DNA from 4 places in the Streptomyces sp. NBC_01750 genome. Region 1 is predicted to be linked to each of the others. Evidence: riboswitches for the same ligand, from Rfam matches in the RefSeq annotation. Region 1 holds a riboswitch; each other region holds the start of a gene.
What was found. Region 1 has a riboswitch for cyclic di-AMP ahead of OG966_RS24850 (C40 family peptidase). Riboswitches for the same ligand answer to the same signal wherever they lie in the genome.
Positions count from the first base shown of each region.

Region 2: it holds a riboswitch for cyclic di-AMP, as region 1 does, so the genes downstream of both, OG966_RS06035 (C40 family peptidase) here and OG966_RS24850 (C40 family peptidase) in region 1, are expected to answer to the same signal.
Region 3: it holds a riboswitch for cyclic di-AMP, as region 1 does, so the genes downstream of both, OG966_RS37550 (transglycosylase SLT domain-containing protein) here and OG966_RS24850 (C40 family peptidase) in region 1, are expected to answer to the same signal.
Region 4: it holds a riboswitch for cyclic di-AMP, as region 1 does, so the genes downstream of both, OG966_RS19095 (M23 family metallopeptidase) here and OG966_RS24850 (C40 family peptidase) in region 1, are expected to answer to the same signal.

Region 1 covers NZ_CP109137.1:5,452,338-5,457,859, forward strand. Annotated here, with positions in the region: gene OG966_RS24845 (hypothetical protein) at 1-280, shown strand, start outside; gene OG966_RS24850 (C40 family peptidase) at 386-1,579, opposite strand; cyclic di-AMP (ydaO/yuaA leader) riboswitch at 1,582-1,744, opposite strand; gene pcrA (DNA helicase PcrA) at 2,031-4,502, shown strand; gene OG966_RS24860 (peptidoglycan DD-metalloendopeptidase family protein) at 4,627-5,522, opposite strand, start outside.
Region 2 covers NZ_CP109137.1:1,371,597-1,377,118, reverse strand. Annotated here, with positions in the region: gene OG966_RS06050 (ATP-binding protein) at 153-584, shown strand; gene OG966_RS06045 (LysR family transcriptional regulator) at 603-1,514, opposite strand; gene OG966_RS06040 (LysE family translocator) at 1,598-2,227, shown strand; gene OG966_RS06035 (C40 family peptidase) at 2,333-2,815, opposite strand; cyclic di-AMP (ydaO/yuaA leader) riboswitch at 2,819-2,974, opposite strand; gene OG966_RS06030 (hypothetical protein) at 3,320-3,628, opposite strand; gene OG966_RS06025 (ATP-dependent Clp protease proteolytic subunit) at 3,636-4,271, opposite strand; gene OG966_RS06020 (hypothetical protein) at 5,144-5,437, opposite strand.
Region 3 covers NZ_CP109137.1:8,273,443-8,278,964, reverse strand. Annotated here, with positions in the region: gene OG966_RS41040 (SCO2400 family protein) at 1-743, shown strand, start outside; gene OG966_RS37555 (hypothetical protein) at 763-966, shown strand; cyclic di-AMP (ydaO/yuaA leader) riboswitch at 1,594-1,754, shown strand; gene OG966_RS37550 (transglycosylase SLT domain-containing protein) at 1,757-2,563, shown strand; gene OG966_RS41035 (DUF6893 family small protein) at 2,584-2,700, opposite strand; gene OG966_RS37545 (hydrogenase maturation protease) at 2,711-3,259, opposite strand; gene OG966_RS37540 (hypothetical protein) at 3,256-4,695, opposite strand; gene OG966_RS37535 (DUF6084 family protein) at 4,692-5,390, opposite strand; gene OG966_RS37530 (DUF5947 family protein) at 5,387-5,522, opposite strand, start outside.
Region 4 covers NZ_CP109137.1:4,280,087-4,285,608, reverse strand. Annotated here, with positions in the region: gene OG966_RS19115 (YciI family protein) at 1-287, shown strand, start outside; gene OG966_RS19110 (RNA polymerase sigma factor) at 284-1,549, shown strand; tRNA gene OG966_RS19105 (tRNA-Met) at 1,787-1,860, shown strand; gene OG966_RS19100 (PP2C family protein-serine/threonine phosphatase) at 2,073-3,239, shown strand; cyclic di-AMP (ydaO/yuaA leader) riboswitch at 3,455-3,610, shown strand; gene OG966_RS19095 (M23 family metallopeptidase) at 3,622-4,686, shown strand; gene OG966_RS19090 (aldo/keto reductase) at 4,852-5,522, shown strand, end outside.

The DNA of each region.
Region 1 (5,522 bases):
TCAGATGAAGGCGATGGGCGCGGGAGAGGCGCGCTTCATCCCGGCGATGCTGCACGGCGCGCTGACGATGCTGGTCACGGGCGTGGTGCTGGTGGGCCTGAACCAGGCCGACGACCAGCCGGTGAACAACCTCAAGATCGGCATCAAGATGGCGGTGCTGATCGTGATCCTGGGCCTGGTGTATGTGAAGCGGGACGAGGAGAGGGTGGACAAGGCGATGTTCGGGGCGGTGGGCGGACTGACGGTCGTGAACATCTTCATCGCCACGCTCTGGACGTGAGAGCGCCGCTTCTGATGTGAGAGCATCGCTCCCGATGTGAGAGCGGCGCTTTCCGTACGTGACAACGCCCGGGCGCGGTCGGGCCCGGGCGTTCCACTTGGTCCGCTATGCCGGACGCACGCTGCCGTAGATCGGCATGTAGTAGATCGACTCCTCGCGGACGTTCGCGCCGGGCTTGGGCGCGTGGATCATCTTGCCGTCGCCGATGTAGATGCCGACGTGGCTGATGTCGTCGTAGAAGAAGACCAGGTCACCCGGGAGCAGATCCTTCGTCGCGACCCGCGTGCCGACCTTCACCTGGTCCCAGGTGGTGCGCGGCAGATCCACGCCGGCCGCCTTCCAGGCGGCCTGGGTCAGTCCCGAGCAGTCGTACGAGCTCGGGCCCGTCGCGCCCCAGACATACGGCTTGCCCAGCTGCGAACGGGCGAACGACAGGACCTTGTCGGCCTTGGCCGCGTACCTGCTGTCGGCGGTGCCGGATCCCGTGCCCGCGCTTGCGCCCGTACCCGTGCCCGGCTGCTGCTCCTGCTCCTGGCGCTTTCGTTCCGCCTCCGCGTCGGCGCGGGCCTGCGCCTCCTCCTTGGCCTTGGCCTCGGCCTTGCGGCGGGCCGCTTCCTCCTTCTCGCGCTCGATCGCCGCGAGCCGCGCCTTCTCCTCGGCGGTGAGCTTCGACAGCAGCGAACGCGCCTCGCTCAGCTTCGCCTGGACTTCCCGCTTGCTGGTGCGCAGCGCCTGCTGGGAGTCCGTGAGCGACTCGAGGCTCTTCGTCGCCTCCGCCCGCTGCTTGGCCGCCGCGGCCCGCTGGGTCTCGTAGTCGTCGATGACGGTGCGCTGACGGTCGGTCATCCGGTCCATCAGCTGGGTCTGGTCGAAGTACGCCTGGGGGCTGTCCGCGAGCAGCAGCGCCGCGGTCGGGGTGACCGCGCCCGTCCGGTACTGCGCGGCCGCGTAGTTGCCCAGGGTGCGCCGGGACTCGTTCAGCTTGTCGGTGCGCTTCGCGGCGTCGTCGAGCAGCTGGTCGACCTCGCGCCGCTTCTCGTCGGTGGATTCCTTGGCCTTGTTGTACTTCTCGGTCGCGCTTCCGGCCTGCCGGTACAGGTCGTCGACCTTCTTCTGCACCTCTTCGACGGAGGGCTTCGGCTCGGCGGGCGCGGCGTTGGCGCTCTGCGTCGACAACAGGGTGACGGAGGCGAGGGCAGCCGTCGTGAACCCGACGGCGGGGGAGTTGGCGCGTAGACCTGCCATTCCGGCAATTCCGGTACGGGCACGCGGTTTGCGATGCGACGCCAAGGCCGGCATCTCCTTCTTCCGTGGACCGCCTACCGGGTTAGCTGTCGGGTTCGGGCGGAACGGAAGATCGCCCTACGGACCGAGAAAGACAGGTCCGATTCACCCCGGTTGTGCATGGTGGGTCCCCGGTTCCGAACTCCCGTGAAGGAAGTCCGAATTCGGCGCAGGCCGCCCGATTCGGCGTGAGTCGCCAGGGGGGTACGGGCCGCCTGATCGAGCACGGTAGCCAACTCGTGTGGCTGCTGTGAAGGTTGATGTTCGATATGTCCGATACATTTTCGTGACCTTGGCGACTGAGTGGGGAGTCGCCCAGGGGCCGGCGCCGTGCGACATCGCAGCGGAGTGGCCCGGTCGCGCTGTGTCGCCGGTGTTGCCGCGAAGTCGCTGCCCAGATCGCCGCCGGAGTCGTATCCCGATGCGGCCGCGGGCTGTCACTGCGGCGGCCTAGACTCGTAGAGCGATGAGCAGCCTCTTTGACGACAGCTTCCTGGCGGACCTCCAGCCCAGCGCGGAGCAGCACCCGCCACCGCCCGAGGACTCGGCCCCGGAGGAGATCCCGGACGATCTCTTCCAGGGTGCGTTCGACGTGCCTCCGGCCCGGGACCCGTACTACCGCGACGGCGCCCCGCGCACCGTCGTGGATCCTGCCGCCCTGCTCGAGGGGCTGAACGAGCAGCAGCGTGCCGCCGTCGTGCACACCGGGTCGCCGCTGCTCATCGTGGCAGGGGCGGGGTCCGGCAAGACCCGGGTGCTGACCCACCGGATCGCACATCTGCTGGGGACCCGCAGTGTGCACCCCGGCCAGATACTGGCGATCACCTTCACCAACAAGGCCGCCGGCGAGATGAAGGAACGCGTCGAGCAGCTCGTCGGCCCGCGCGCCAACGCCATGTGGGTCATGACCTTCCACAGCGCGTGCGTCCGCATCCTGCGCCGGGAGTCCAAGAGGCTCGGCTTCACCTCGTCGTTCTCGATCTACGACGCCGCCGACTCCAAGCGCCTGATGGCACTGGTCTGCCGCGATCTGGACCTCGACCCGAAGAAGTTCCCGCCGAAGTCCTTCAGCGCGAAGATCTCGAACCTGAAGAACGAGCTGATCGACGAGGAGACCTTCGCCGACCAGGCTGCTGGGGGTACCTCCCAGGACGGAGGCGCTGGGGGAGGTTTTGAGAAGACGCTCGCCGAGGCCTACCGCATGTACCAGGCAAGGCTGCGCGAGGCCAATGCCCTGGACTTCGACGACATCATCATGACCACCGTCCACCTCCTCCAGGCCTTCCCTGATGTCGCCGAGCACTACCAGCGGCGCTTCCGGCACGTGATGGTGGACGAGTACCAGGACACCAATCACGCTCAGTACACGCTCGTACGCGAGCTGGTGGGGACGGGTCACGAGGACCTGCCGCCGGCCGAGCTCTGCGTCGTCGGCGACGCCGACCAGTCGATCTACGCCTTCCGCGGCGCGACCATCCGTAACATCCTCCAGTTCGAGGAGGACTACCCCGACGCGACGACGATCCTGCTCGAACAGAACTACCGCTCGACGCAGACGATCCTCTCCGCCGCCAACGCCGTCATCGAGCGGAACGAAAGCCGCCGGCCCAAGAACCTGTGGACGAACGCCGGCGCCGGCGCGCAGATCACCGGCTATGTCGCGGACACCGAGCACGACGAGGCGCAGTTCGTTGCCGACGAGATCGACAGGCTGACGGACGCGGGCGACGCGAAGGCCGGCGACGTCGCCGTCTTCTACCGTACGAACGCCCAGTCCCGTGTCTTCGAGGAGATCTTCATCCGGGTCGGGCTGCCGTACAAGGTCGTCGGCGGAGTGCGCTTCTACGAGCGCAAGGAGGTCCGGGACGTCCTCGCGTATCTGCGGGTCCTCGCCAACCCCGAGGACAATGTTCCGCTGCGCCGGATCATCAATGTCCCCAAGCGGGGTATCGGCGACCGCGCGGAGGCGATGATCGACGCGCTCGCGCTGCGCGAGAAGATCACTTTCCCGCAGGCGCTGCGCCGCGTGGACGAGGCGTACGGCATGGCGGCCCGCTCCGCCAACGCCGTCAAGCGCTTCAACGTGCTCATGGAGGAGCTGCGTACGGTTGTCGACTCGGGCGCGGGTCCGGCGGTGGTGCTGGAGGCGGTCCTCGAGCGGACCGGATATCTCGCCGAACTGCAGGCGTCCACCGACCCGCAGGACGAGACCCGTATCGAGAACCTTCAGGAACTGGCCGCCGTGGCGCTCGAGTTCGAGCAGGAGCGCGGCGAGGAGGACGGCGCGGGCACACTCGCCGAGTTCTTGGAGAAGGTGGCTCTCGTCGCCGACTCCGACCAGATCCCGGACGAGGACGAGGAGGGGGCCGGTGTCATCACGCTGATGACGCTGCACACTGCCAAGGGCCTCGAATTCCCGGTGGTGTTCCTGACCGGCATGGAGGACGGCGTCTTCCCGCACATGCGCGCCCTCGGCCAGGCGAAGGAGCTGGAGGAGGAGCGGCGGCTGGCGTACGTCGGAATTACGCGCGCCCGCGAGCGTCTCTATCTGACACGGTCGTCGATGCGCAGTGCGTGGGGTCAGCCCTCGTACAACCCGCCGTCGCGGTTCCTGGAGGAGATCCCGGGCCGCCACCTGGAGTGGAAGCGGACGGGCCCGATGGCCGCGGCCGCCGGTCCGACGTCCGGCATCGCCTCGTCGCTGTCGTCGTCGCGCTCGCGGTCGGGCGGCGGTGCTTCGGGATTCGCCACGCGGCGTACGAGCGACAAGCCGGTGATCGCGCTGGTGGTCGGCGACAGGGTCACGCACGACCAGTTCGGTCTGGGGACCGTGGTGGAGGTGAGGGGCTCGGGCGCGGACGCACAGGCGACGATCGACTTCGGGGACACCAAGCCGAAGCGGCTGCTTCTGCGGTACGCGCCGGTCGAGAAGCTGTAGCCGGCTTCGGCGTTACGTCGGTGGTCGCTTCGGCTGAGTCGCCGTTACGACGCACTGGCGTTACGCCGCGCTGTTGTTGCGTCGCTCCCTCGTTACGCCGCGCTTTTGCTACGTCGCGCTGTTGTTACGTCGGGTCGAGGCCGTGGCTGCGAAGCCACGGCAGCGGGTCGATCGCCGAGCCGCCGCCCGGCCGGACCTCGAAGTGGAGGTGCGGTCCGGTGGAGTTGCCGGAGTTGCCCGAGTATGCGATGACGTCACCGGCCTTGACTGATCCGGAGCGGATCTTGGTGCTGCTGAGGTGGCAGTACCAGGTCTCGGTGCCGTCGGGTGCGGTGACGATGGCCATGTTGCCGTAGGCGCTGTTCCACTGCGTACGAACGGTGCCGTCGGTCGCGGCCATCACCTCGGTGCCGTACGACACCGGGAAGTCGATGCCGGTGTGCACGGACATCCAGTTGACGCCGGCCTGGCCGTAGTACGCGCTCAGGCCCTGACGTTCCACCGGCAGTACGAACTTGGGGCGCATGGCCTCGCGGCGCTTGGCCTCGTCCTCGCGCTTCTTCTTCTCCGCCTCCTGGCGCGCCTTGAGATCGAGGCGTTCCTGGGTGCGCGACGCACGGTCGCCGAAGTCGCGGGCGTCGGCGCTGAGAGCGGCGAGCTGCGTGTCCATCTTGTTGTTGGCGGCGACGGGCTTCACTGAGGCCGGATCGGCGGCCGCCAGACTGGTCGTGTCCTTGGTGTCGCTGTCGCTGCCGGCGAGGCCGCCGACGGAGGCGGCAGCGATACCGGCGACGCCCATGACGCAGGCGGAGGGCACGGCGACAGTGAGGAGCGCCGAGCGCTTGGCGGGGGTACGGCGGCGGCCTCGGCTTCCGCCGGAACGGCGGACCGGGCGGGGCGTGACGGGTGCGACGGGGGTGAGGGCTTCCGGCTCGAACTCGCCCTCGGGGTCGAGTTCGGCTGCGGGCTCGGCCTCGGTGTCGAACTCCGTCTCGAACTCGAACTCGGCGTCGATGCCGG
Region 2 (5,522 bases), 4.1 Mb from region 1:
CTTTGAGCGACAGATATATGCATATCTTGGTGGATCGCCGTCCCTGACGGCACGATCGGTGGCACTCTGGCGCGAAGCGCAATCCGTGGCCGTCCTCGCATTTCATCCGCTACGAGTCGGAGCCGGCCCGGTGGGAAAGGGACAGCGTCGCCATGGCCGACCATCAGGAAGCCTCCGTCACCTTGCCGAGCGATCCCGCCTCGGTCTCCGCCGCCCGGAGATACGCCACAGACGTCATCGCCGAATGGGGTCTGCCCATCGAGACCGAGGCCGTCGACACAGTGCGGCTGATCGTTTCCGAACTCGCCACCAACGCCATCCAGCACACCTTCGGCCAGTCGCCGACCTTCACCGTCGACCTTCGTCTCGACCGTGACGAGCAGCTTCGCATCGGCGTCACCGACAGTCACCCGCGCTGGCCGCAGCGGCTGCCCGCGGCCGTACGCCAGGACAACGGCCGCGGCATGGTCATCATCCGCAGCCTGACCGCCGAGTGCGGTGGACAACTCTCCGTCGCACCGACCCCCGAGGGCGGCAAGACCGTCTGGATCGCCCTGCCCTGGATCGTTCCGGTCCAGAGCTGATAACCACTGTCTCTGCCGTCAGTTCCCTGCGCGGCCGAACGCGCCGCGCAGCAGAGCCCGCAGAGACTCGGCCGCTGGCGAGGATTCCTCGCCCCGGTGTGCGACCGAAATCGTCCGCCGGAAGTCCGCCGGTTCCAACTGCCGTACACCGAGCGGCGTCGCGGCCATCGCGGCGACCATCTCCGGCACCACCGCCACGCCGAGCCCCGCACTGACCAGTGCGCACACCAGCGCATAGCCCGGCGACTCGACCGCCACGGCAGGAGTAGCGCCGGCCCGCGCCAAGGCTCCTTCCACGCCCTTGCGCGGCGGATGCGAGGCTGCGCTGCTGACCAGCGGCTGCCCGGCGAGATCGGCCACCGGCAGCCTGCCCGAGCCGCCCGCCAGCGCGTGACCGGGTGCCGTCACCAGCACCAACTCCTCCACGAGCAGCGGTTCCAGAGCCACTCCCGCCGGAGGTGGAGCCGGCTCGGCCGGTTCGTACGTATGGGTCAGCGCCAGATCCACCTCGCCGGCCGCCACCGCCAGGACCCCGCCCGGCGGCTCGTACTCCGCGACGGTCAGTTCCACGTCCGGGTGCGCCCGGCGGAAGGCGCTCAGAACCGGCGGCAGCAGATGGATACCGGCCGTGGTGAAGGTGCCGACGCGCAGCCGCCCGCCGGAAAGACCGGCCAGCCGGGCCAGTTCGTGCCGTGCCTGGTCCATCTCGTCCAGCACTCGGCGGGCCCGTGCCGCCAGCAGCTCGCCCGCGGCCGTCAGCCGGGCCCCGCGGTGGTGCCGCACCAGCAGGGGCGCCCCCGCCTCCCGCTCGAGCTTGGCCATCTGCTGGGAGAGCGCGGGTGCGGTGTAGCCCAGTCGGGCGGCGGCGCGGGTGATCGAACCGGCCTCCGCGACCGCCACCAGCGCCGCCAGCCGTGTCGGGTCGTACATGGCATCACCTTAAGCATTGCTTTAGGCGGACCCTGAAGATTGCAAGTACAAGCTAAGGCCGGTGCGGGTCCAGGATGGCGGGTATGGACGCACAACTGGTCGCCTTCACGGGGGTCGCAGCCGGCATGGTCGCGATGCCGGGCGCGGATTTCACCGTCGTCGTACGCAACGCCCTCGCCTCCCGGCGTGCGGGGGTGGCCTGCGCCGTCGGGGTCGCCGGGGGACTGCTGGTGCACACCGCGCTGGCGGTCGCCGGGCTCGCGGCTGTGTTGGTCGCCGTGCCGGTGCTGTACCGGACGCTGCAGATCGCGGGCGGGGTCTATGTGCTCCATCTGGGTGTACGGGCGGTGCGCGGCGCGCTGCGTCCGCCGCTCGCCGCGCGGGATCCGGAGGGGCAGCCGGCCGGCGGCACGGGGCGCAGTCTGCGGCAGGGCTTCCTCACCAACGTCCTCAATCCGAAGGCGCCGGTGCTCTTCCTCAGCCTGCTACCGCAGTTCGTGCCGGACGGTGCTCCGGTGCTGCCGCGCACTCTGCTGCTCGCCGCCGTCGTCGTCGCACTGGCTCTGCTCTGGTTCCCGCTGGTGGCGCTGCTGGTGGACCGGCTCGGGCAGTGGCTGCGCCGCCCGGGCACGACCCGGGCCGTGGAAGGCGTCACCGGTGGGGCGCTGACCGCGCTGGGTGTGACGCTGCTGGCCGAGCCGCTGGCGCGCTGAGCCTCCGGGCCGCCCGGTCCGCCGGTCACCGACAACCGTCGGCGACCGGCGGACCGTGAGCGACTGGCCGAGAGCGTCGAGACGCGGGCGGTGAGCCGCGGGCCGTCAGCGCACCCGGCCGTACCAGACGCTCTTCGTCCAGATCTTCTCCAGCCGCACCACGGTGCCGCTCTTGGGCGAATGCCAGATCTTGCCGCCGCCGGCATAGATCCCCACGTGGTAGACGTAGCTTCCGGAGTGGAAGAAGACCAGGTCCCCGCGCTGCCGGGAGGCGGCCGAGACATGCTTGGTCCTGTTGTACTGCTGCTGGGCGGTGCGTGGCAGCTTCTTGCCCGCGTTCTTGTACGAGTAGAGCGTCAGGCCCGAGCAGTCGAAGCGGTGCGGGCCCGTGGCGCCGTACCGGTACGGCGATCCTTTCTTCGATGCGGCCACCTTGAGCGCCTTGCTCGCGTAGGCCGTAGCCGCGTGAGCCTCGGAAGTGGTGCCCGGCGCCAGCAGGGTGCCGCCGACGGCGGCAAGTGTCAGGGCCGATACGGCACTCGCCCGGGACATCAGAGTCAGAGACGGGACATGAATCTGCGCAGTCATGCGCAACCCTTCGTCAACCGCCTGTGAAGGATGACCTGTCGGGTTCGGACGGACGAAGATGCCCGGCCGCTGATGCGGCTTCACCCCTAGGGACGACCGGACTGCCCGGTCACCCCGTCACGATTGGGTCCTCCACTCCTGCCGATGCACTCCTGTCGACCAGACATCCGGAGCGGCGGCAGGACTCAGCGTCCGCCCGGACCGCCCCGCCGAGGTGGCGGGGGCTTGTCGTCCCAGGGATCTTGACTCATGCCGTGCCGGATTTCCGAGTCGAAACGACGGTTTGTGAGGCTCGTCACCCCTGACCTGTTCGGGTGGACAGGGCCGTTTTAGTGACCGGCCCGCGACCCCTGAGGAACGCCGCACCAGCAGCGGAACGCCTCATTCCGCCAGATCGGTAGTCGGGTTGTGCAAGTTGTGCGGTACCGCGGTCGGGATCGTGACTACACCGAATGGGGGAGGCTGCCCGATACCCCGTTGGCGTAGACGAATGTGGCGGATTCGTCAACTCGGGGAAGCGGGCGGCATCGTCACCCGGCCCGCCCTGCGTTCGCCGTCGAGCACCCTGAGGGCTTCGGCGAGGGTCGCCGCGTGTACTTCGCTCTCGCCGCGCACATGCATCAGCGTCAGGGCGTCCTTGAGTGCGGCCGCCTTGCCGAGCAGGGCCTGCGCCGCGCGCAGTGCGCCGTAGGTGTGCGTGGCGCGGGCCGGGTTGATCCGCCCCAGCAGATCGACGACTTCGAGATAGCTGTCGATGAATTCGGCCTCGGCGCGGGTCAGCGCGGGCAGCGGCGGCAGTTCGGGTGGCAGCATCGGGCGCTCACGGGGCACTGGTGTCGGCGAGCGACGCCTTGCGGTTCCTGATCACGTGGTCCACCAAGCCGTATGTCTTGGCGCCCTCGGCATCGAAGATCTTGTCGCGCTCCAGATCCGCGGCGATCCGCTCCGGGGTCTGGCCGGTGTGGCGTACAAGCATCTCGGCGAGTTGGGCGCGCAGCCGCAGCAACTCCTGTGCCTGGATATCCAGATCGGACAGCTGGCCCTGCAACCCCTCCTCGGTGGCGGGCTGCTGGACGACGATCCGGGCGCCCGGCAGCGCCATCCGCTTGCCCGGGGCGCCGGCGGCGAGCAGCAGCGCGGCGGTCGATGCGGCCTGGCCCAGGCAGGTCGTCTCCACGTCGCAGGTGACGATCTGCATCGTGTCGTAGATCGCGGACATGGCGCCGAGCGAGCCGCCGGGGGAGTTGATGTACAGGCAGATGTCCCGGTCCGGGGCGGCGTACTCGAGATGCAGGAACTGCGCGATCACATCGTTGGCGGAGGTGTCGTCGACGGCGGTCCCGAGGAAGATGATCCGCTCCTCGAGCAGCTTCGAGTACGGGTCGAGGGTGCGGGCTCCCGCGCTGGTGCGCTCGGTGAACTGGGGCAGGACGTAGCGGGCGGCAGGGCGGCTCATGGCGTACCTCTCCTCGGATGCGACCTCTGTAAAAAATGTACAGGACGTACAGAAGGTGATGATGGGGAGCATGGCCTAGTGATCGAGGAGAAGCAACAGGTCAGAGACGGTTTCGCTATCAGCGAGCGGGCTGATATCTCACCCAGACCACCCATCGCGTCATCGAATCGAAGTCGAGCGTCAATCTCTACCTATGAATCCTAGGCACCCTGGAGTATCGTTCCAGGTAGAGGACGACCGAGCGCAGCCAACAGCCAGGGTTCCGCAGGCGTGATGCCTGGGGCGTGATGTCCACCAGGAACAGCGGCTCGGCAACAGGCAGGCGAAAGGCGGACCAGGACGGTGCCGCGAGACCACCGCGTGATGCGGATGCCAGCGAGACGGGCGGGCCAAATCGGGCCCGCGGAACGGTCCTCCGCCCGCTGCTGCTCATGTCTGGGGTCCCCGTGCGCGCCTTTGATGGACCACGCTTGCGCGACGAGCGCCGCCTCGTCGGACTGTCCGCCGCCCAGCTTGCCGCCCACGTCGGGCGCAGCGGAGGGGCGATCCTCAAGTACGAGGCCGACTCGGCACAGCCGCCCTGCTGTAGCCGACGCCCTCGCCGCCGCGCTCGGCCTGCCGCTCGAGCGGTTCCTCAGGCCAAGGTTCGCAGGCGCCCACTGCTCAGCGACGCCTAACGCGGAGTGTGGTCGTCGTCTTCACTGGAGACCCCGTTCCGGCGGCTGGCGAACCATGCCGTCACGGCAGCGATCCCTCCACCAATCAGAGCGGCAAGGGCATCGAAACTCGCCAGTCCGGACGCCACAACGATCGATCCTCCGGCGGCAATCGGAGCCACGAGGAGAGCGGCATACGCCGTCCATCGCTTTGCGTCACGCATAGGTCTTGACCCCCGCTACGACGGATGAGAGCAGTACCAGCAGCCCCGCTAGATCTGCTACCACAACGTGCACCCAGCCCTTGATTACGCCCGTGCCGTCGTAACAAACCATTCGGACTCCGAACGGCATGAAGGTCAGCCCCAGGATGATGACGACGAGTGCTGTCGCTACCGTTGCCGCATCGATTGGTTTTCCCTCAAGGCTGGCGGCCAGCAAGGCGCCGCAGAAGGCGACAGCTGCAGTAACAATCCAGTCGATCCAGAAGACCGCGTCGTCGATGGTCAACGCGTGTTTCTCGCCCGGGCGAGGCTCCCGCGAGACCAAGCGAAGCCAGGTCTGTAGAACAGCCACTACGAGCGCTACCCCAAGC
Region 3 (5,522 bases), 2.8 Mb from region 1:
GCCCGGAATGCGGCGCATACGACTCCGCCACAGCACCGCCGATCGATCGGAGCGGCGGTGGTGCTCCGACAGTCGACACGGTGTTGCCGGAGATCCTGTTCAGCGAGGGACCGAGCTCCTTCGAGTCCCCCGAGCCTCTCCGGTCCCCCGCTCCCGCAGCCGATGCGCCCGCAGCCCGGCGCCGCCATCCGCAGCGATTGAAGAAGTACGGCGGCCGGACTCTTGCCGCGGCAGCCCTCACCATGCTCGGCGGCCTGGCCGCCGTATCGCTGCTGCCCGAGCACTCCGCCGGTGCCCCAGGAGCAGCGGCGAGCCCGGAACGGGTATCCCCCGACGAACCCGAGGCCCACGTCACCAAGTCACCGAAAGCCACGCCGGAACGGCGGGCCACGCACCCGGCCCGAGGGAGCGTCCGGGACCGGAGCAGTGGTACGACTCGGCGCCCCAGCCCGACGGCCACTCACCGGGAATCAGCTGCTTCCCCAGCTCCCACAGCCACCACCAGTCCGCCCGTGAGGGCCAGGCCGACCCCCCGCCCCTCCCATGGCCGCCCCAGCCACTCGGCGTCGCCGACGCCGACGACGCCGACTCCTTCCGCAAGTCCTACCGGCAGTGTGAGCACCTCACCCACGGGTAGTCCTGCGCCGAGCACCACTGGTGGCCCAGTGACCGATACCCAGAGGGAACTGACGGAGCTGTTGCTGCCGGAGCGACACCGAAGCGGCACGATCACCGGCAGGTGACCGAAGGTTCGGGTTCGCCATGCCGATGGTGGTCGTCGGCAACCTGGGTGCCGCTCGCCACGGCGGAGTAGCCGTCCAGCGCGTCCGTTTCGACGGCTGCCCGATGGCGCGCGCGAATCGCGCCGGCCGAGAGGCTGATGTCCAGGACAGGGCGTCGTTCGACAGGTCACCGGTCTCCGCCCCGGCGCAGACCGACGGCCGTCGAAGCCTCTGGGCGCGCTGAGTGGCGCCCGCCCGTGCCCGCCGAGCGCTGGAACCGTTCGACACCCCTACCGGCGGCCGGGACCCGGCGGCAGGGACCCAGCACGCCACCGCCACCCGGACGCGTACGCCGCGCGGGCAGCGGTGGATGCCTGCCGGTCTCGGGGTGCATGTCGCCACAGGACAGCCAGGCGCGGAGAGGCGACCCCGATTACTACCTAAACGGACAGAATCCACCCATAGAGGGCGCTAATGCATTTATAGCGCGAATGTGGAGACTAAATGCGCATCTTCGAGGACAACTCCGCCCACGCATGTCCGGAATGAGCATTTACTCGGTATTGCTCTCGACGTCCATATTGCAGGAAAACATGCGACTTGTCGTGCATTTTCGCGGCGGTGCAGGGCCGACCATCCCCCATCGAATCCCGTGATATGGGTCACGTCCTCGACAGTGCGCGAAGGGCGCCGATCCGGCCCAGTCCCTTTCCGTAGAAGAGAGTTGAGTTTCCCGTCCTCGGTGGATCGCGTGATTTTCCGCGGCTGATTCCGCCGCGCGGATTGCAGTGGTGAATTCAGGGCTTGTTCCATCCGGCGCTTTTCGCTTACGGTCACCGCAATCCGGACGGAACGCCGAATCCTGCCGCCGTCCGGCAAACCACCCACTCACTTACGGCAGGAGCGGGGGACCCAGGTAAGCCGCCGATCCGGAATCCGGAACGGCTCGGGGTCAAGTCGCATTCCTACCGCGGCCGGGCATCTCCAGCCCGAACCCGACAGCTCACCTCGCAGGCGACGGAGAGGAACTCATCATGCCCGCAAAGGGTAAGCACCGTCGTCCCAAGTCCAGCCCGATCACCCGGGGTTTCGTCGCCGCGGGTGCGGGCGGTGCCGCACTCGTCCTGCCGGTGATCGGCGCGACCACTGCCGGCGCGGCCCAGCCGACGGCACATCCCGTCACAGCCGCAAAGGCTGTGGCGCCGGCTGCCGCGGGCACCACGCACATCGCCGCGAAGAAGGCCCTGCCCACCACCTATTCCGTCGTCAAGGGTGACTCCCTTGCCAAGATCGCACGGGCGCACTCCCTGAGCGGCGGCTGGATGCAGCTGTACAAGGACAACCGGAGGGCAATCGGCAGCAACCCTTCGCTGATTCACTCGGGTCTCCAGCTGTCGGTCGGCAAGAAGGCCAAAGTGACCCCCAACACGTCTTCCCCTGAGGATCGGGCCAGCCGCTCCGCGCAGAGGAGCACGCTGGCCACCAAGGGCGCCACCACCGCCGCAAAGCCCGCGACCTATTCGAATAACCTCGACGGCTGGATCCGGGAGTCACTCGCCGTCATGGCCAAGCACGGCATCCCCGGCTCGTACGACGGCATCCACCGGAACATCATGCGCGAGTCCTCGGGCAACCCGCGGGCCATCAACAACTGGGACTCCAACGCCGTGGCGGGAACGCCGTCCAAGGGGCTCCTGCAGGTCATCGCGCCGACGTTCCTCGCGTACCACGTGCCCGGCACGTCGATGGACAGCTACGACCCGGTCGCCAACATCACCGCCGCGTGCAACTACGCCGCCGACAAGTACGGCTCCATCGACAATGTGAACGGCGCCTACTGAGGCCTGTCACCACCGTCGCGTCACATCTTGCGGATGCGCAGATAGCGCATGAGGTCGGGCAGGAGCTGCTTGACGACGGCAGCCACAGCCGTCGCGGCAGTCGCGGCGGCCACGCTGCCAATGATCGTCTTCTTCATGTTCTTCTCCTCACTTCGCAACCTCGCCGACCGCAGCCGGTGGCGCGGACGATTCGTGCCTGCCGTCCCGTACCAGGCCCATGATCAGCCGTACGGCCTCCGGCACGGCGGCGGCAACGGGCGGACTGAGACCGATGCCTTCCTCCACACCGGCGGGTTCACATCCCACTACCAGGGTGCGCCGCGGTGGCCGAGTGCCGGTGCCGGCGCAGAGGGTCCCCAGGAGCGCCAGGACCGCGTCGGGGGACATCCGGTGGCCGTCCAGCAGGGCGGTCTCGGGCTCGATGTCGCCCGCGCTGTCGGCTTCGATCAGATACACCGTGCCGGGCTCGCCGCCGCGCGCCGTGGCATCGACCAGGACGAGGGTGTCGTAGCCCTCGAGGAGCTCGTACGCCAGGTGTACGCCCCGTACGCCGAAGTCCACGACCTCGGCGTACTCGGGCAGCTGTTCCGCGGCCAGCCTGCGCACGGTCTCGATGCCGAAGCCGTCGTCGCCGAGGAAGATGTTTCCGACCCCGGCGACCAGAATCCGGTCGCTGGTCCGGTCGGGGCGGCTCATGCGTCCTCCAGGGGGGCGACCTCGTCGGGCTGGAAGTACAGGAAGCGGCCCTGCTCGCGGCGGATGTCGGCTCCTGGATCACCCTCGACGGTCACTGCCAGGTGCACTGCCCCGTCCACGTCGTGCAGCACCGCCTCGACTCTGGCGCTGCGGCCGTGCAGGAACAGGTCCTGTGCGTCACTGCGCCGCAGGCCCGGGCGCAGCAGCACGCGGCTGCCCGCGCCCAGCGACCGGCCGTCGACCAGGATCCGGTCGCGTGCCGGGTCGAAGCCGGAGTCGCTCGCCGGGTCCCACCACGGGGTGTCCGGGGCCTGCACGCCGTGTTCGTCGGCAAAGCCGCGAGGGGCGGCCGCCGGGGGTGCGTCCGGCGCTTCGGGGCCGGTCACCTCCCGCAGTGCGCGCACAGCACCGTGCAGGCGTTCAAGGACCTCAGGGGGCATCGAGTCGGCCAGTTCGATCACCGCGGCGGCCCGCTCGTCGGTGCCACGGGCCTCGCGCTTCTCCTCGTCGGTGAGGGCTGCGGTGCGCAGCGCGAGGATCTCGTCGATCTCTGTCGCATCGTAGAGCGCCCCTGGGCTCTCCGGGGCGATCGCGGGGTGGTCCTCCAGGATGATCGGGGACGACAGCACCAGATCCGCGCGGCCGGGTTCGCCGGCGAGGACCGGCCAGGTGTGCAGGTTGCGGCAGGACGCGACCGCGCCCTTGGCCCACTCGGGCGGATCCGTCATCGACAGGAACGACCCGGCGCTGAGGCTCATCAGCAGATGCGCGGCCACCAGCGAGCGCGGCAGCGCGGCGTCACGGTCGGCCGTGCCGTCCGGCTGGCTCCAGCAGCTGGTGTTCTCCACGACAGCGGTCAGACGCATCACCCGGTAGGGCCCGCCGAGTTCACGCGCGGACAGCCGCACGGCGCCGCTGATCTCCTCGCAACGGCGAATAAGACGGCCGACCATCCGGCCGGCCGAGTCGAGGACGGGCTCGGACTCCTCCCGGGCAGGACGGGTGAAGGGGACCGTGACACCGTCTCCTGTCAGCTCCTCCACTCCGGCGAGCACCTCGACTCGCTCCTCGACGCCCTCGTCCCAGGGCACCAGGACGCGGTCCTCGAGAGGGAGCTCGGGCACCGTCTCGAAGCCACCGTCCTGCCGGACCTGTTGCACGGTCCGGCGCTGTGCGTGCAGGAAACGCACCTCGACCGCGAGAGTCGCGTCCCCCTTCGGCTCCATCAGACACTCGGTGTGCTGGAAGTCGTGTTCTTCGCACTCGGCGCCCCAGCCGGGCGGCACGAGCACCCCGAACTGCCAGCGCAGCCGGTTCTTGGCCGCCGAGGCACGGTACGGGTAGAGCACGTAGCCCTCGAAAAGCACCGCGTCCGCCACCTGTCGGGCAACGGCGAACCGGGCTTCCGTCGCCGGTGCGAAGGCAGTTGTCGTCAACGTGCCGTCCTTCCGGTTGCGCGTGGCAGCAGTGCTCGGTCCAGGGCGTGGCCCGGTGGGAGGTCCGGCGTACCGGCCTCGGCCAGCAGGGCCCGGACAGCCGCCTCCCAGGAAGGAAGTGCCCGCTGCGAACGGAAGGAGAGCAGCGCGTCCACGGTGTCGCGGGGCAGCCGGATCCAGCCGCAGCCGGGGAAGTGCTGCTCGACCATCTCCTGCCACACCTTTACCGGCATCCGGAAGGCTGCCTCCCGGTCCCACGGCACGGGCTCGACGCGGAAGCCGCCCGCCCCGGTGAATGCCGTTCCGGAGAACAGCATGAGCAGCGGCACCTCGCCCGCCTCGAGGGCGTTGAAGTACCGGGTCGCGGCGACGTCCATGTCGTAGGTGCAAGGCACCGCGAGGTCGGTTTCCGTCTCTCCCGTGAAGCTGGGAACCATGTGCGAGACCTGGGCGAACTGAACCGGCTGAAGCGTGCTGCCCCAGCGCGAGCGCTCTCCGAAGAGGTCGGCCAGCCCTTCGGCCTCCGTGGGCTCGTAGCCGCGCCGAGCGGGCTCGATGCGGATCTGGCAGCGCAGGGCCAGGGCGTGCACGCGGGCGTTTTCGGACGCCGTGATGCGCAGCCTGAAGACGAGTGTCGGACCGGCGGCGTACTGGTCGGCCCGTACGTCCGTACATGTGAAGGCGAACTGTGTCATGTCTGGTTCACCTCATGAACCGGCCGGGCGCGGCCGCCCACATGCTCGAAGAACGCCTCCAGATCGGCCCGCGCCTCGGCTCCGCCGTCAAAGCCCTGCCACAACAGGCGCATGCGGCCCACCAGTTCGTAA
Region 4 (5,522 bases), 1.2 Mb from region 1:
TCAACAACGACCTCTCCGAGTCCGGTGAGTTTGTCGACGGCCACGGCCTGGCCGAGCCCGCGCAGACCCGCTTCGTCAGTGCCGGCAAGGACGGGCGGCCCGTGATCACGGACGGTCCGTACGGGGAGACCAAGGAGCTGCTCGCCGGGTACTGGGTTCTCGACTGCGAGAGCCTGGAGCGGGTCACCGAGATCGCCGCGCGCATCGCGACCTGCCCGGGGCCCGAGGGGGCTCCCCCCTATCCGGTGGTCATCCGGCCCATCCAGGACGGCGGAGGCGATGTGTGAGACGTACGACCGGCATCGAGGACCTGCTGCGCCTGCACGCGCCGCAGGTTCTCGGTGCGCTGGTGCGCCGGTACGGGCATTTCGATCTGGCCGAGGAGTCCGTACAGGAGGCGCTGCTCGCGGCCGCGCAGCAGTGGCCCGCGGCCGGGCGGCCCGACAATCCGCGAGGCTGGCTGATCAAGGTCGCTTCGCGCCGGCTCACGGAAGCGCTGCGCAGCGACGAGGCGCGGCGCCGACGTGAGGAGACGGCCGCGGCGCTCACGCCACGAGACGCCTTCACGGCGCCCGCCCCCGGAGAGAGCCGCGCACCGTCCGACGACGACACCCTCACCCTGCTCTTCCTGTGCTGTCACCCCGAACTCACGCCGGCCGCGCAGGTCGCGCTCACCCTGCGTGCCGTCGGCGGTCTGACCACGGCCGAGATCGCCCGTGCGCATCTCGTCCCGGAGGAGACCATGGCGCAGCGCATCAGCCGGGCCAAGCAGAAGGTGAAGGGAGTGCCGTTTCGGCAGCCGGGGCCCGAGGACCGCGATCAGCGGCTCGAGGCTGTGCTGCAGGTGCTTTACCTGATCTTCAACGAGGGCTATACGGCGACCTCCGGCAGCGATCTGCACCGCGCCGATCTCGCCGCCGAAGCGATCCGGCTGACCCGGGCCGTACGCCGGCTCCTGCCGCAGGAGGGTGCGGTGACCGGGCTGCTGGCGCTGATGCTCCTCACCGACGCGCGCAGCGCGGCCCGCACCGGACCGCACGGCGAGCTCGTTCCGCTCGACGAGCAGGACCGCAGCCGCTGGGACCGGGAGGCGATCACCCAGGGCAGCGCACTGGTGGAGGAGGCCCTGTCCGAGGGGCCGGCCGGGGCCTACCAGCTGCAGGCGGCGATCGCGGCGCTGCACGACGAGGCCGCTCGTGCCGAGGACACCGACTGGCCGCAGATTCTCGCTCTGTACGACCTCCTCGTACTCCCCCATGGCCTTCGGCACGGGAGGTCCCACGCGCCCGCGCCCATGGCCGAGTTGGGCCGTGCCGTGGCCGTCGCCATGGTGCACGGACCCGAGGCCGGGCTGGCCGAAGTCGCCGAGCTGGAGGACCGGTTGGCGGGCCACCACCGGCTCGACGCCGTACGCGCGCACCTGCTGGAGAAGGCTGGGGACATCGAAGGCGCCCGAGCCGCCTACCAGCTGGCGGCCCAGCGCACGCTCAGCGTTCCGGAGACGCGCTACCTCCAGATGCGTGCGGCCCGGCTGCTGCCCCCCGCTTGACCGGACCCGACGACTGGATCACCACCCTTGTCCCGCTCGCCGCCGCCCACGCCACCCCGGTGGACTCAGGCAAGCCGCTCACCTTCGCGTCCGCGTCGGGCGTCCGTCGCGGGACGGCGAAGGCGCTGCGCAAGCCTGGGCCGCGGCCGTCCGGGGGCTCCGGAGAGGCTTCGGAGCAGGCGGACCCGGAAAATGGAGTTGATCTTGCTCCGGATGGCGTAAGGTTGTGTTCACCGACGCGGGGTGGAGCAGCTCGGTAGCTCGCTGGGCTCATAACCCAGAGGTCGCAGGTTCAAATCCTGTCCCCGCTACTGCAGCCAGTGGCCCGGCACTCGATCAGAGTGCCGGGCCACTGTCGTACCCGGCATCAGAGCGCCGGGCCACTTGTCTTCGTACCCGGCCGATCGCCGCCGCCGTCGCCCGGTTGGCGGACGGAGAGTCGCAGCACGGCGCGGCTGCGGCCAGCCTGGGAAGAGCGCGGTACCGTCCGCAGCCGTGGATGGACTGGTCAAGGAGATCACTGGTGGGGCAGCGAGAGCAGGACGGCGGCACCAGCGCTCATCGCCTTGTCCTCGCACTGCCCTCGCTGATGATCATCGGCGGTCTGGTCTTCGATCTCCTCACCCCGTCCGAGTTCACCGCATCCCCGCTCTTCGCCGCCGCTCCGCTGATCGCCGCACCGTTCTTCTCCTGGCTCGCCACTCTGCTGACCGGCATGGCCGCCGTCGCCGGTGTGGTGGGTCTGCACATCTACAACGGGACTCTGAGCCAGACCTCGGCGAACACCGAGCTGTTCACCGTGATCACCGTCGCCGGCCTGGCGCTCTTCATCAACCGGGTCGTACGGCTCAGCGGGCAGCGACTCGCCTCCGCCCGCGTCATCGCGGAAAACGCGCAGCGCGCCGTGCTGCCCACCCCACTCGACCGGATCGGCGGGCTGCGGATCGCCGCCCGGTACGAGGCGGCGCAGAAGGACGCGCTCGTCGGCGGCGACCTCTTCGCCGTACAGGACACTCCGCACGGTGTACGGCTGGTCGTGGGCGACGTCCGGGGCAAGGGGATGGAGGCGGTCGAGGCCGTGGCCGTGGTCATCGGGGCGTTCCGGGAGGCGGCCGAGCAGGAGAGATCACTCGAGGGTGTCGCCGCACGCCTGGAGCGGGCGCTCACTCGCGAGGGCACGCGGCGGGACAGTCTGGACGTGTTCGAGGGATTCACCACCGCCGTACTCGCCGAGGTTCCGCGCGGCGCGGCCGGGGTGCGGGTGGTCAACCGTGGCCATCCGGAGCCGCTGGTGCTGTACCCCGACGGCGATGTGGACAGGCTGCGCCCGACCGAGCACGCCCTGCCGCTGGGGATGGGCGATCTGGGGAGCTTGCCGGATCTGGCGGATGAGTATCCGTTCCCGGCCGGTGCCACGCTGCTCCTCTACACCGACGGGCTGTCCGAGGCGCGTAACGCGGACGATGTCTTCTACGACCCCGGCGAGCGGCTCGGCGGTCGGCATTTTCCCGGGCCCGAGGAGCTGCTGGACGCGCTCCTCGACGATGTACGCCGGTACACGGGCGGCGGCACCAACGACGACATGGCGCTGCTGGCGGTCGGCCGTCCGGCCAACGGGCGGCCGGAGCGTGGAGGGACCGTACCTGTGGTCAAGGAGGAGCGGGAGGAGTCGGGCCGCGACCGTGTGTAGTCGAAGGACACCCCTCCGCATAACATTTGAAGCACCGTCAGAAGTGCGGTGTGGTCCGCTCATCGGCCAAGTCGCCCGATTCCGGCCGCTTGTGTCCAGGTAAGTCCTGGCCGATGAAGTTAATGATCAGTCGGAACAGCTTGGAATCGGGCCCTGGTGTCTATTAACGTTCGATAACGCAGCGCGGTTGTCCCAGTCGTCGCAAGAGACGGCACCGTGCGCACGCGCCGAATCCCGCAAGGGAACCGGGGAACCACCAATTGGGGTGAATCGGGCACATTTTGCCGCTCTGTTCGCGGTCGAAGCGCTCGTAGGAGACCTTCCTGCTCCGAACCCGTCAGCTAACCCGGTAGGCGAGAAGGAAGGAAAGGAGCACGCCTCCGTGGCGTCCAACAAACCTGCCCCTGCCCCCGAAACCCCCTTTCAATCCGACTTCTTCGGCGAAGAGGTAGCGGAGCGGGCATGGGAGGAATGGAACCCCACCGAGGACTCCGTCCGTCCGGTGCGCGGCCGGCACCGTGTCATGAAGCAGCGCGGCGGACTCGCCCGCAGCTCCACGGTGCTCGGCGTCGGTGTGATCGCGGCGGTCGGCGCGGGCGGCATGGCCAGTGCGCAGGACAAGCCTCCGGTCTCCATATCGCTGCCGGACCTTCCCGACTCGATCGCGGACAAACTGCCCGACGCCAAGTCACTGCCGGGCGTGGGCTCCTTCATGTCCGACGACTCCGACGCGCAGTCGGGGAACGTGAACGCCTCGCCGCTCACGACGATGACCCTCGCCGCGGACGACGGCGCCGACGCGGAAACGGGCGTGGGGGGCGCGGGTGAGGCCCTGCGCGCCCGCATCCTCCAGCAGGCCGAGCAGCAGCAGGCCGACGCGGACGCCGAGGCGAAGTCGGCCGCGGAGAAGCTCGCCGCCGAGAAGGCCGCGACGGAGGCGACGCAGCAGCAGACGGCGGCGGAGGCGAAGGCCGAGGCCGCCAAGCGGAAGGCCGAGGAGGCCGCCAAGGCCAAGGCGGAGGAGGAGCGGCTCGCCAACCTGGCCAAGAGCTTCGCGCTGCCCACCTCCGCGTACACGATCACCTCCACCTTCGGCGAGGCCGGCTCCATGTGGTCCTCGGGCTACCACACCGGCCTGGACTTCGCCGCCCCTACGGGCACGCCGGTCAAGGCGGTGCACGGCGGCACCGTCAAGTCTGCGGGCTGGTCCGGCTCGTACGGCTACCGCACGGTCCTGGAGCTCGACGACGGTACGGAGGTCTGGTACTGCCACCAGTCGTCGATGTCCGTCAGCGCGGGCCAGAAGGTGACGACGGGCGAGACGATCGGCCGCGTGGGCGCGACCGGCAATGTCACGGGCCCGCATCTGCACCTCGAGGTCCACACCCCGGGCGGCTCGGGCATCGACCCGATGGCCTGGCTCCAGGGCAAGGGCCTCACCGTCTGATCCCGCGCCGCGGTTCCCGGCAGCCCTGGCACCCACCCCCCGGCGCCAGGGCTGCCGGTCCGTGCGGCCGCGTTTCCACGTAGCGGGGTTCCGGGGTCCGGTGTTCCGGGTTCCGGGTTTCGGTACCCCGGAATAGCGCGGCGCGGTCCGGCTGTTGATCAACGTATGACTTCTCTCCGTACCCTCGGCTCCTCGGGCCTGGCTGTCTTTCCGCTCTCCCTCGGCGGCAATGTCTTCGGCTGGACCGCCGACGAGACGCAGTCCTTCGCCGTGCTCGACGCGTACGCCGCCGCGGGCGGCAACTTCATCGACACCGCCGACTCCTACTCCGCATGGGTGCCGGGCAACGAGGGCGGCGAGTCCGAGACCGTCATCGGCAACTGGCTCGCCGCGCGCGGCAACCGCTCCGAGATCGTCGTCGCCACCAAGGTCGGCGCGCACCCCCGGTACAGGGGCCTCTCCGGCACCACGATCAAGGCCGCGGCCGAGGAGTCGCTGCGTCGGCTGCGCACCGACTACATCGACCTGTACTACACGCACTTCGACGACCCGGCCGTCCCCGTCGAGGAGATCATCACCGCCCTCGACGAGCTGGTGAAGGAGGGCAAGGTCCGCGCCATCGGCACCTCCAACCTCAGCGTCGAACGGCTCCAGGCGTCCCTGGACTTCTCGGAGCGCGAGGGCCTGTCCCGCTATTCCGTGCTGCAGCCGCACTACAACCTCGTCTCGCGTGAAACGTACGAGGGCGAGCGCCAGGAGACGGCCGCCCGCGCCGGTCTCGCCGCCGTCCCGTACTACGCGCTCGCGTCCGGCTTCCTCACCGGCAAGTACCGGCC